Regions from separate parts of the Phenylobacterium sp. genome, predicted to be linked through region 2. Evidence: predicted binding sites of a transcription regulator. Region 2 holds the regulator's gene; the other holds the start of a gene.
What was found. Region 2 encodes LexA, which represses DNA repair genes until DNA is damaged. Its sites were predicted from a motif close to ATGTTCNCNANNTGTTCT; they were not measured.
Positions count from the first base shown of each region.

Region 1: the regulator LexA is predicted to act here: its motif matches at 3,142-3,159, upstream of ssb (single-stranded DNA-binding protein).

Region 1 covers NZ_OZ260078.1:4,756,555-4,762,251, reverse strand. The annotation lists gene ACQ66R_RS23415 (2OG-Fe(II) oxygenase) at 1-974, shown strand, start outside; gene ACQ66R_RS23410 (DUF3617 domain-containing protein) at 1,036-1,488, shown strand; gene ACQ66R_RS23405 (tryptophan 2,3-dioxygenase) at 1,552-2,331, shown strand; gene ssb (single-stranded DNA-binding protein) at 2,555-3,058, opposite strand; gene ACQ66R_RS23395 (hypothetical protein) at 3,196-3,579, opposite strand; gene ACQ66R_RS23390 (hypothetical protein) at 3,598-4,302, opposite strand; gene ACQ66R_RS23385 (hypothetical protein) at 4,355-5,697, opposite strand, start outside.
Region 2 covers NZ_OZ260078.1:272,569-278,265, reverse strand. The annotation lists gene gltA (citrate synthase) at 1-14, opposite strand, end outside; gene gltX (glutamate--tRNA ligase) at 67-1,476, opposite strand; gene ACQ66R_RS01375 (ComEC/Rec2 family competence protein) at 1,583-3,691, shown strand; gene ACQ66R_RS01370 (ASCH domain-containing protein) at 3,688-3,975, shown strand; gene lexA (transcriptional repressor LexA) at 3,956-4,645, opposite strand; gene trpC (indole-3-glycerol phosphate synthase TrpC) at 4,766-5,542, opposite strand; gene trpD (anthranilate phosphoribosyltransferase) at 5,542-5,697, opposite strand, start outside.

The sequences.
Region 1 (5,697 bases), 4.5 Mb from region 2:
TCGCCGGCCGCTACGTGCTGTTGGGGCTGATGCCGCGCGACACGGCGGCCGAGGCCGAGGCCGCCGCCGCGCTCGCCCCGATTCGGGCGCTGCTGAACGATCGCCACGTCTGCGGGCTGATGATCTCGCCGCAGGGCGACTTCGCCAACGTACCGCCGGACGCCGTCCCGGGGGTGCGCTGGTTCCTGGACCCGGACGCCAAGGTCGCGTCGCGGTTCGGCGACGAACCGGGCTGGGTGCTGCTGGACCCGACGCTGCGGGTGATGGCCCGGTCGCCGCTCAGCGAGACCCAGGCGATGCTTCAGCGAATCTCGGCGCTGCCGCCGGTGGCGATGCATGCGGGCGCCCCCCTCATCGCGCCGGTGCTGGTCGTCCCGCGGGTCTTCGAGCCCGAGTTCTGCCGGAAGCTGATGGCCTACTACGACGCTCAGGGCGGACAGGTCTCAGGCGTGATGCGCGACATCGGCGGGCGCACCGTGGGCGTGCTCGACAACATGAAGAGCCGTCGCGACGTCAGCGTGACCGATCCCGAGCTGAAGGCCGGGATCATGACCGGACTGGATCGCAATCTCAGCGGGATGATCCGCCGCGCCTTCCACTTCAACCCGACGCGGCTCGAGCGCTACCTGATCGCCTGCTACGACGCGGGGGAAGGCGGTTTCTTCCGGCCCCACCGCGACAACGTTTCGCTGGGCACCGCGCACCGCAAGTTCGCCGTCTCGATCAACCTGAACGCCGAGGACTTCGAAGGCGGCGACCTGCGCTTCCCCGAGTTTGGACCGCGCACCTACCGGCCGCCCACCGGAGGCGCGGTGGTGTTCTGCTGCAGCCTGCTGCACGAGGCGACACCCGTCACCCGGGGTCGGCGCTACGCGGTGCTGCCCTTCCTGTACGACGCCGCCGGCGAAGCGATCCGTCAGCAGAACATGGACAAGTTGGACACGGGCCCTGCCCTGCGCCTGGACACCCGGTAAGCCACCGTTCATCCGACTCTCGCCACCCTGGCGCCGGAATCCGAAACCAGAGTCCGACGCGATGACCCGCCTCACCGTCCCCCTCTCCCTGGTCGCGGCGCTATGCGCCGGCGCCGCCCTGGCCGCCCCGCCGCCGATCCAGCCAGGCTATTGGGAGTCGACCAACAAGCTCCTGTCGCCCATCAAGCAGAGCAAGACCGAGCGGCGCTGCATCACGCCGGCCGATGTCGACAAGTTCGTTTCGGGCCCGTCCAACCGCCACTACGCCTGCACCTATCCCACCAAGGTGTTCTCCGGCGGGAAGATCGCGCTCAAGGGCACCTGCGTCTCCAAGAAGGGGCACAAGGTGGCCGTAAAGGGCGCGGGCGCCTACACCCCTACCAGCTTCACCCTGACGGCCGAGATCGCCACCGAGTTCCTGGGGCTCGACATCACCGGCAAGGCCTCGACCGACGCCCACCGGATCGCCGACGTCTGCCCGCCGCCCGAGCCGAAGGGCGAAGGCTCCAACTAGCCTTCGACAGCTTGACTTGGAGCGGCCGAGCCGGTCCCTCTCCCGCCCGTGACTGACAAGACCATCACCTACGCGGGCTATCTCGGCCTCGACCGGCTGCTCAGCGCCCAGCACCCCGCCAGCGATCGCCACGACGAACTGCTGTTCATCGTCATCCACCAGACGAAGGAACTGTGGCTCAAGGAGATCATCCACGAGGTGAAGCTGGCCAAACGGCTGATCCGCGAGGGCGACGCGGAGCCAGCCTACAAGGCCTTGGCCCGGGTCTCGCGAATCCAGACGATCATGACGCTGTCGTGGGACGTGCTGGCCACCATGACGCCCGCCGACTACCTCACCTTCCGCGGCGGCCTGGGGACAAGTTCCGGCTTCCAGTCCTGGCAGTTCCGGACGGTGGAGTACCTGCTGGGCCTGAAGGACGCCTCGTTCCTGGCGTTCCAGGAGGAAGGCAGCGACGCGCTGGCCGAGCTGAAGGCGGCGCTGTCGGCGCCCAGCCTCTACGACGACGCCCTGGCGCGGATGGCCACCCACGGTCTGTCCCTGCCGCCCGAGGTGCTGAACCGCGACGTCTCGCAGCCCTATGCGCCCTCCGCCGAGGTGGAGGACGCCTGGCTCGCGGTCTACCGCGACACCGCCCGCCACTGGGAACTCTATCAGTTGGCCGAGAAGCTGGTGGACCTGGACGACGCGCTGCTGACCTGGCGGCACAAGCATGTGCTGACCGTCGAGCGGATCATCGGCGGCAAGCGCGGCACCGGCGGCACCGACGGCGCAAGCTACCTGCAGAGCACGCTCAAGCGCCGTTGCTTCCCTGAGCTGTGGTCCTTGCGGACACGGCTCTGATCCTGTCCGACCACGTCGCTGACCGGCGAGAGCCGACAGGTCGCAGTCGCCTTCCCCTCATGGGCGATTCTGAAGGCGATTTTTCTCCTCACAGGCGAATCTGAAGAACCCGGCAAGGCGTGAAGATGGGTCTTGGGCCATCGGACCGTGGCGCGTGCCCGCGGATAAGACGGCCGACTCTTTCGCAGCCGGCCGCCTGCCTTCGCCTCAGCCGTGTCCGGCTCTAGAACGGGATTTCGTCATCCAGGTTGGCGGAGAAGTCTTCGCTGGGGCGCGAGCCGCCGCCACCCTGGCGTGGCCCCGACGAGAAGCCGCCGCCGCCACCGCCGGAGTAGCCGCCGTCGTAGCCGCCCTCACCCTGGGAGGCCCCCTCACCGCGGCCGCCCAGCATGGTGAGTTCGCCGCGGAACTTCTGCAGCACGATCTCGGTGGAATACTTCTCCTGGCCCGACTGATCGGTCCACTTGCGGGTCTGGATCGACCCCTCGATGTAAACCGTCGAGCCCTTCTTCAAGTAGTTCTCGCAGACCTTCACAATGTTCTCGTTGAACACCACCACGCGGTGCCACTCGGTCTTTTCCTTGCGCTCACCGGTGTTGCGGTCGCGCCAGGACTCGGACGTGGCGATGCGCAGGTTGGCGACCCGATCGCCCGAGCCCAGCGACCGGATTTCGGGATCCGCGCCGAGGTTGCCGATGAGAATGACTTTGTTGACGCTGCCCGCCATCGATCTGGTCCTTGGTTTCCGTAGGAAGCGGGCTCTCTGCCCAAGCGGGCACGCTAGCGCGCCGATCCGCCGTTAACAAGCAAATGTTCCATATTTGTTCCGACTTTTCGGAACCGTCCACAGCAGATAGCTGGGGATTACTGAGGCATGGCCCCCGGGGTGGCCAAGCGGCCGTCGCCGGTGCGGACCAGGGCGACGTAGCGCGGGCCCTCCAGGGAGGTGGAGGTCAGAACCCCTTCCTTCTGCAGGAACAGGAAGTTGGCCTGGTAGGCCCCGTAGATCTCCTGGCGGTTGCCGCCCAGGGTCAGGAACTTGATGCGCATCGCCTCGAGGTTCGCGGCGCATTTCTCGAGGCTGTCAGTCTCTACGAGCTTGTTGTACTTAAGGGACTGATCTTTCTGCGGAACCACGTGGTAGCAAACCCGCGCGTCACCCGGCGGCGTGGTCTTCTTGGCGCAGGCGCTGACACCCAGGGCGGCGGCGCAGACGATGAGGGCGGCGAGCGTCGATTTTACGGGCATGATCCGAGCCTAGCAGCCCTACCCGACCGGCGGAATGGCGCAGTCGGGCGATTGCGCCGTCAGGGTGCGGAACGTGCGATTGTCGTCCGAGACCTCGACGCGGCCGGCCACCAGCCGCAGCGTCTGGCCGCCGAAGCGGCCGTAGCTGGCGCCGGCGCCCTTCTCGCAGCGCCCCGCGAACAGGGTCTGCAGACAGGCGTTCAGGTCGCCCTCCGAGGCCACCTTGCGCCAACGCCCGCCCCCGTGACGCCAGCATATGTTGGCCGGCGGCGGCGCGGGCTCCTCGGCGTCCGCGTCAGCGGGCGGCAAGGCGGACTCGACCTCCACCGGCGGATCCGCCTCGACCGGCGGCAACGGGGTCAGCACCTGGCCGGCCTGCTCGGCCGCCGCCAGGGCCCCGGTCTCGTCCAGGCCCACGTCCAGCGCGTCGGTCGCGACGCCGTTTCTCTGTGCGCAGGCGGTGAGGCTGAGTTCGCCCACGAACTGGCCTTGCACGAAGCAGCGCAGCAGCTTGCCCGGTTGGGCCGGCCCGTCGTCCGGTCCCATGGCGTCGATCACCAGCCCGCCTTCTGACGCCGGAGGGGCGCGCTCGGAGCCGCCGCCGTCGCCGATCAGCATCCAGGCGGCGCCCAACCCGGCGACCAGCGCGGCCAGCCCGCCGACCACGACGACCGGGAACCCGCGTTTCCGCGGCGACTGTGGGGATTCTGGCGGCGTCTCCATCCGCCCTGGCTAGACCCCGCGCCCGGCGCTTTCAAGGCGCCGCACGGGCTGCCTAGCCGCCCAGACGCGAGAGCGCGGCCTGATAGTTGGCGATCTGGTTGTTCAGGTAGGCCGGCACGGGTCCCGAAGCGGCCTTGGCGGCTATGGCCGACTGCGGCTGCGACGCGGCGACGAGGTCCTTGTAGACCTGACGCACGATGCCCATCGCCTTGCCGACCACGGCCAGGGCGTGGTTCCGATCCATGTCCCCGGTCAGGTTCAGCCCGTCCTCGAGGCCCAAGCCGTAGAGCATGGCCTTGCCGTCGGCCGGGAGCGTCTTGCCATCGACGATCCTGGTCTTGCGGACGACGCCCTCGGAGATGCCCAGCATGGCCAGGGCATCGCGGTCGGCCTTGCCGGCCCCAAACTCGATGATGTTGCGGTCGGTCGTGGGCTCCACGCGCAGGCTGCGCATGCCCTCGGAGGTCGAGATCGTGACCTTGGCCTGGAAGCCCGACGCGCGGCGGATCTTGACGGCCAGGGTGTCCAGCGTCTCGGCCGCATCGATGGTGATGGTCTGGGTCCGACTGCCGACCTTCATCGTGAAGGTATCGCCCGTCCGCAGGCTGGACTGGGCCGTCAGGCGCGGCGAGTCGGTCAGGTCCATTTCGCCCTTGGGCAGGCCGATGCGGTCCAGAACGCTGGCGCCCGACGTGTCGACGGCGATCGAGGTGGGCGCGGCGCGCCCGTCCTTGCCTGTGAAGCGCCGCGACCAGTCGATCGAGCCGGCCGCAATATCCAGCTTGGCGAGGAAACCGTCCTTGACGCCCAGCGCCGTGGGGTTCCCGGGCAGATCCGTGCCCGCAGCGCCGCCGATCCAGACCTGACCGCCCGATACCGCGAGCGATGTCGCCCGGTCGTCGCCGGCGCCGCCGTAGTAGGCGATCTGGCCGCCGCCCGAGAGGTCGGCGCTTATCCGCGCGGCGAAGGCGTCGCTGCCGCCGGCGTGGGCGCGCGTGACACTGAGGCCGTTGAGGCCGGGATTGCCCGTGGAGCCCGCCACGACAATGTTCCCGCCATCCAGGGCCAGGCCGGTGATCGTGCCGCCCTGCAGGTCGCCCAGGTCGCGGGTCGAGGTGAGCACCGGCGCAGCGCCCGAGACATCATACCGGCGCAGGACGCCGCGACCGTCTTCCATGCTGGCCACGACGATGTTGGTTCCGTCGACGACCATGCCGGCCGGCTTGTCGACGCCCGCCGTTCCAATGGTCGAGGTGAAGAGGCTCTGGATCTTGCCCTGGGCATCGGCCTTGAAGGCCTGCAGATAGGTGTCGGAGCCCCCTGCCCCCGGCGCGCCGGGCATGCCCGAGCTGGTGCGCCCCTGGACGTAGACCGTGCCATCGGCGCCGAACGCGA
Region 2 (5,697 bases):
GCCGTGTCGCCCATAAGACCCCCTTCGCGCCTGCGATATGAAACACTTGTTGGGCGATTATACCTTTTACGCGGAGAGCGAAAGCGCGTCGTCGATGCGGCCCAGACTCTCGTCGCGGCCCAGCGCCGTCATGGCTCCGGCGAGGTCCGGCGCCGGCGCGCCGCCCGAGAGAATGGCGCGCAGCTGCGGGCCGAACTTGCCCATCCCGACCCCTTCGGACTCGGCGAACTGGCGCAGTCCCGCCTCGAGTCCCGGGACGCTCCAGTCGGACACATTTGCGAGAGCCGCGCGCAGGCGCGAGATCCGGCCGTGCAGGTCGGCGTCGGCCAGCTGCTCACGCGCCTTCTCGGGCAGGCCCAGAGGTCGGGTCTTTAGGACGAACAGAACCGCGTCGGCCAGCTCCAGGGTGGTCTTGGCGCCGTCGCGCACGAAGGGGATGGTCCGCGCGATCAGCGCCTCATCGCCCTGCTTCACCGCAACGTCGCGGCTCTTCAGGATCTTGATCACCAGGTCCGCGAGGCGAACCGGGTCGGCCTGCCGGATGTAGTGGTTGTTGAGGTGATTGAGCTTGGCCCAGTCCAGACGGGCCGGGGCGCTGACCACGTCGATGATGTCGAACCAGGCGATCGCCTGTTCGTCCGAGAAGATCTCGTCGTCGCCATGGCCCCAGCCCAGCTTGGCCAGATAGTTGCGCATGGTCTCGGGCAGGTAGCCCATATCGTCGAACTCGGTCAGCGCCTGGGCGCCGTGACGCTTCGAGAGCTTGCCGCCGTCCGGGCCGTGGATCATCGGCAGGTGCGCCCAGACCGGGATGTCCCAGTCCAGCGCCTGGTAGATGATCGTCTGGCGCGCGGCGTTGTTCAGGTGGTCGTCGCCGCGGATCACATGGGTGATGCCCATGTCATGGTCGTCGACGACGACGGCCAGGTTGTAGGTGGGGTTTCCGTCCGAACGCAGCAGGATCAGGTCGTCGAGCGTCGTGTTCTGGAAGGTCACGTCGCCCTTGATGGCGTCGCGGACGATGGTCTCGCCGTCGAGGGGGCACTTGAGACGCACGGCATAGGGCCGGTCGGGCCAGGTCGACGGATCCGCGTCGCGCCAGGGCGAACGGACGACGCGGCCGGCGGCGCGGGCGGCCTCACGCTCGGCGTCGAGCTCCTCGGCGGTCAAGTAGTCGCGATAGGCCTGACCGCGCTCCAGCAGTTCAGCCACGGCCTCGCGATGGCGGTCGGCGCGCTGGAACTGGAACACCGCCGGCTCGTCGGTCTCGAGGCCCAGCCACTTGAGACCCTCGAAGATCACGTCCACGGCGGCTTCGGTCGAGCGCTCGCGGTCGGTGTCTTCGACGCGCAACAGGAACGCGCCGCCGCGGTGACGCGCGTATAGGTAGTTGAACAGGGCGGTGCGCGCCGTGCCAATGTGCATCATGCCGGTGGGCGACGGGGCGATCCGGGTACGAACGGGGCGATCAGTCATAGAGGGCGTGGGCGAACTCGAGGGGAATGGGAACCGCGCGGCCAGCGTCGCGGCGGCGCCTCTTAGCACGCGGAATCGGCCCCGGCCTAATCTGACACCTCCGAGTTTGCGACGGATCGGGGCGTGGCTGACCGATCAGGCCGACGCACAGATCGAGCGGTGGACACTGTGGACGCCAGTGGCGCTGGGGTGCGGCTGCGCGGCGTACTTCGGCCTGATGCGCGAGCCGCAGGCGTGGGTGGCGTGGGCGCTGCTGCCGGTCGTGGCGGCGCTGCTGGTCGCCACGCGGTGGAGCGTCACACGGGCGATGACGATGGGCCTGGTGCTGGCGGCCTGCGCCGTCGGCAGCTTCATCGTGGCGAAGCTGCGGGCCGAGGCGGTCAAGGCGCCGGTGGCCCGGGCCGGCGCGCGACCGCAGCCGGTCGAGGCCTGGGTGGTCGATATCGCGCAACCGGGGGAGGGCGGCCAGCGGCTGTTGCTGGCCCCGATCCGGGTGGGCGATTGGGACGCCCAGACGACGCCGATCCGGATGCGCGTCACGCTGCGGCCCGGGACGCCGCTGCCGCGGCCGGGAGAGGTGGTGAGTCTCCTGGCGATTGTGAACCCGCCGCCGCCGCCGGCCAGCCCGGGCAGCTACGACTTCGCCCGGGACGCCTACTTCGAGAGTGTCGGCGGCGTCGGCCTGGCGTTGCGGGCGCCACGCGTGACGACGCCGGAGAACCAAGCGCCCTGGCGGCTCAGGCTGACCATGTGGGTGAACGCCCAGCGCTGGGCGCTGACCGAGAAGATCGTGGCGGCCCTGGGTCCCGAGACCGGCGGGCTGGCGGCGGCGATGACCACGGGTCACGAGGCGTTCATCCCGAAAGAGCAGGTGGAGAACCTGCGGGCTGCGGGCCTCGCGCACATCATCTCGATCAGCGGCCTGCACATGGCCATCGTGGGCGGCTTCGCGTTCGCTGCCGCGCGGCTTCTGGTGGCGGCCTGGCCATGGCTGGCGCTCCGGGTCTCGGGCAAGAAGGTGGCCGCGCTGGTGGGGCTGGCGGCGGTGGGTGGGTATCTGGTGCTGTCAGGCGCGCCGCCGCCGGCCGAGCGGGCCGCGATCACCGCGGCGGTGGCGTTCGGGGCGATCCTGGCCGACCGGCAGGCGATCAGCCTGCATGCGCTGGCGCTGGCGGCCATGGGCGTGCTGCTGCTGCAGCCCGAGGCCGTGACCGAGCCGGGGTTCCAGATGAGCTTTGCCGCGACCGCCGCGCTGGTCGCCCTGGCCGAGGTCTGGCCGCGGCCGGTGAAGGAGATCGAGGTCCCCTGGTGGATCCGCTGGCCGCAGGCGGCGATGACCTGGACGGCGGCGAGCCTGGCGGTGAGCTTCGTGGCGGGCCTGGCCACGGGGCCTTTCGCGATCCAGCACTTCAACCGCGTCTCGACTTGGGGCCTGTTCGCCAACCTCGTCGTCGCGCCGATCTCGTCGTTCCTGATGATGCCGGGCCTGGCGCTGGGCGCGGCGCTCACGCCATTCGGCCTGGGGCAGGCGCCGCTGGAGGTGGCGGGGTGGTCGATCGGGTTGATGAACCAGGTGGCGGCGACTGCGGCCGGCGCGCCAGCGGCGCAGGTGGTGATCCCCAGCGCGCCGGACTGGGTGCTGCCGGCCAGCTTCCTCGGACTGCTGTTCGTCTGCCTGTGGCGCGGGCCGTTCCGGTGGGCTGGCCTGCCGTTGGCGCTGGCGATCCTGTGGGCGCCCCGGCCTGCGGCTCCGGATGTGTGGGTGAGCGCCGACGGGGCGGCGGTGGCGGTTCGGGAGGGGCGTGAGAGCGTCCTGCTGCGGCCCGATGTGAAGCTGTTCGGCGCTGAGTTGTGGTCGCGGCGACGCGGGCTGACGCCGGTGATCAGCGAGCCCGAGCGGGACGCGCGGTTCCAGTGCGACCGGTGGAGCTGCCTGGCGAAGGCCGAGGCTCCGGTGAAGTTGGCGGCGGCGTGGAACCTGAAGCGGCCGTTGAAGGCGGGCAGGTTGGAGGCGCTCTGCACGGGAGCTGACGTGGTGATCCTGCGGAACAGCTTCAAGCCGGAGAGTTGCGCGGCGCCGCTGGTGCTGACGGGGGCCGACTTCGCGGCGGGCGGCTCGGCCGAGCTCTATCGGCAGGGCGGCGGCTGGCGGATCGTCTGGGCGCAGGACCAGCGGGGGCGGCGGCCGTGGACCTGGGGGTATGACCCGCGATGATGTTCGCCAGGCCGCTGCGCGAGCGGGTCCGGTCGGGCGAGATCACCACCAGCGTGCGGATCTGGCTGACGCCGCGGGTGAAGGTGGGCGGGCGCTACCGGCTGCTGGACGGGTTCATCGAGGTGACGCGCCTGCGGGAAGTGGACCTGGACGACGTCACCGAGGCCATGGCGCGGGAGGGCGGGTTCGAGAGCCTGGAGGCGCTCATGAAAACCGCCCGCCACGGGCGTGGCGAGCGGGTCTTCATCGTCGATTTCGTATGGGTCAGTGGTAGCGGCGGATGAGGCCGACCAGCTTGCCCTGCACGGCCACCTGGTCAGGGCCGAAGATGCGGGTCTCGTAGGCGGGGTTGGCGGCTTCGAGGGCGATGGACGCGCCCTTCTTGCGCAGGCGCTTGAGGGTGGCTTCCTCGCCGTTGACCAGGGCGACCACGATGTCGCCCGAGACGGCGCTGTCGGTGCGCTTGATGACCACGAAGTCGCCGTCGAGGATGCCGGCGTTGATCATCGAGTCGCCGGCGATCTCGAGGACGAAGTGCTCGCCCGCGCCCAGGATGCTCTCAGGCACCGGCATGCGGTCGCGTTCCTGCTGGATCGCCTCGATCGGCGTGCCGGCGGCGATCTTGCCGAGGATCGGCAGTTCGCGGCTGTCGTTGGCGGCGACCGCGACCGCGGAGCCGGCCTCGACCAGCTGGGGTTTGAACGGGGCCCGACCCTTGGGCGGGGCGGCGGCGGTGGCCTGCTGCGGCAGCTTCACCACTTCCAGCGCCCGGGCGCGGTGGGGAAGGCGGCGAAGGAAACCGCGCTCTTCCAGGGCGGTGATCAGCCGGTGGATGCCGGACTTGGAGGCCAGATCGAGGGCCTCCTTCATCTCGTCGAACGACGGTGAGACGCCCGATTCCTTGATCCGCTCGTGGATGAACATGAGCAACTCATGCTGCTTGCGGGTAAGCATTTCAGGACCTCGCAGAACAAACCGCCAACTTCTGTCGATGTTCTCTAGGTGTTCCGCGTTAATGTCAAGTTACACCTAGGCCCACTGAAATCGTTGCGGTTTTTCTCATGTAGAGCCGACTCAGCCCAGCAGGGCGCGAGTCGCCGCGGTGACGTCGGCCTGGCGCATCAGGCTCTCGCCGACCAGCATGGCGCGGGCGCCGGAGGCCTCGAGGCGAGCGGCGTCGGCGGCGGTGAACAGGCCGCTCTCGGTGACCAGCAGGGCGTTCGCCGGCGCGAGCGCGGCGAGGCGCTCGGTGATCGCGAGGTCGACGGTGAAGGTCCGCAGGTCACGGTTGTTCACCCCGACGAGGTCGGCGCCCAGCCGTCCGGCGCGGGCCATCTCGGCCTCGTCATGCACCTCGACCAGCGCGTCCATGCCGTGGGCGCGGGCCTCGGCCATCAGGTCGGCGGCCAGCGCGTCGTCCACCATCGCCAGGATCACCAGAATGGCGTCGGCGCCCAGCGCGCGGCTCTCGGCCACCTGCCACGGGTCGACCAGGAACTCCTTGCGGATACAGGGCAGCGAGACGGCGCCGCGGGCGGCGGTGAGGTAGCTGTCGGCGCCCTGGAAGCTGGGCGTGTCGGTGAGCACCGACAGGCACGCCGCGCCGCCGGCTTCGTAGGCGCGGGCCAGTGCCGGCGGATGGAAGTCCGCGCGGATCAGGCCCTTGGACGGCGAGGCCTTCTTGATCTCGGCGATCAGGGCCAGGCGGCCGGGGCCGTGGGCGCGCTCCAGGGCGGCGCGGAAGCCGCGCGGCGCGCTGACGCCGGCCGTGGAGATCGCGGGGCGGGCGGCCTTCCGCTCTGCGACCTCGTCACGCTTATAGGCAGCGATCTTCTCGAGAATATCGGCCATCAGGAGTCCAGCGACCGCGGCGCGATCTCGACCAGCTTGTCGAGTGAGGCCTGGGCGCGGCCGTCGTCGATGACCCGGGCCGCCAGTTCGACGCCTTCGCGGAGGGTCTCGACCTTGTCGCCGACCAGGAAGGCGGCGGCGGAATTCAGCAGGAC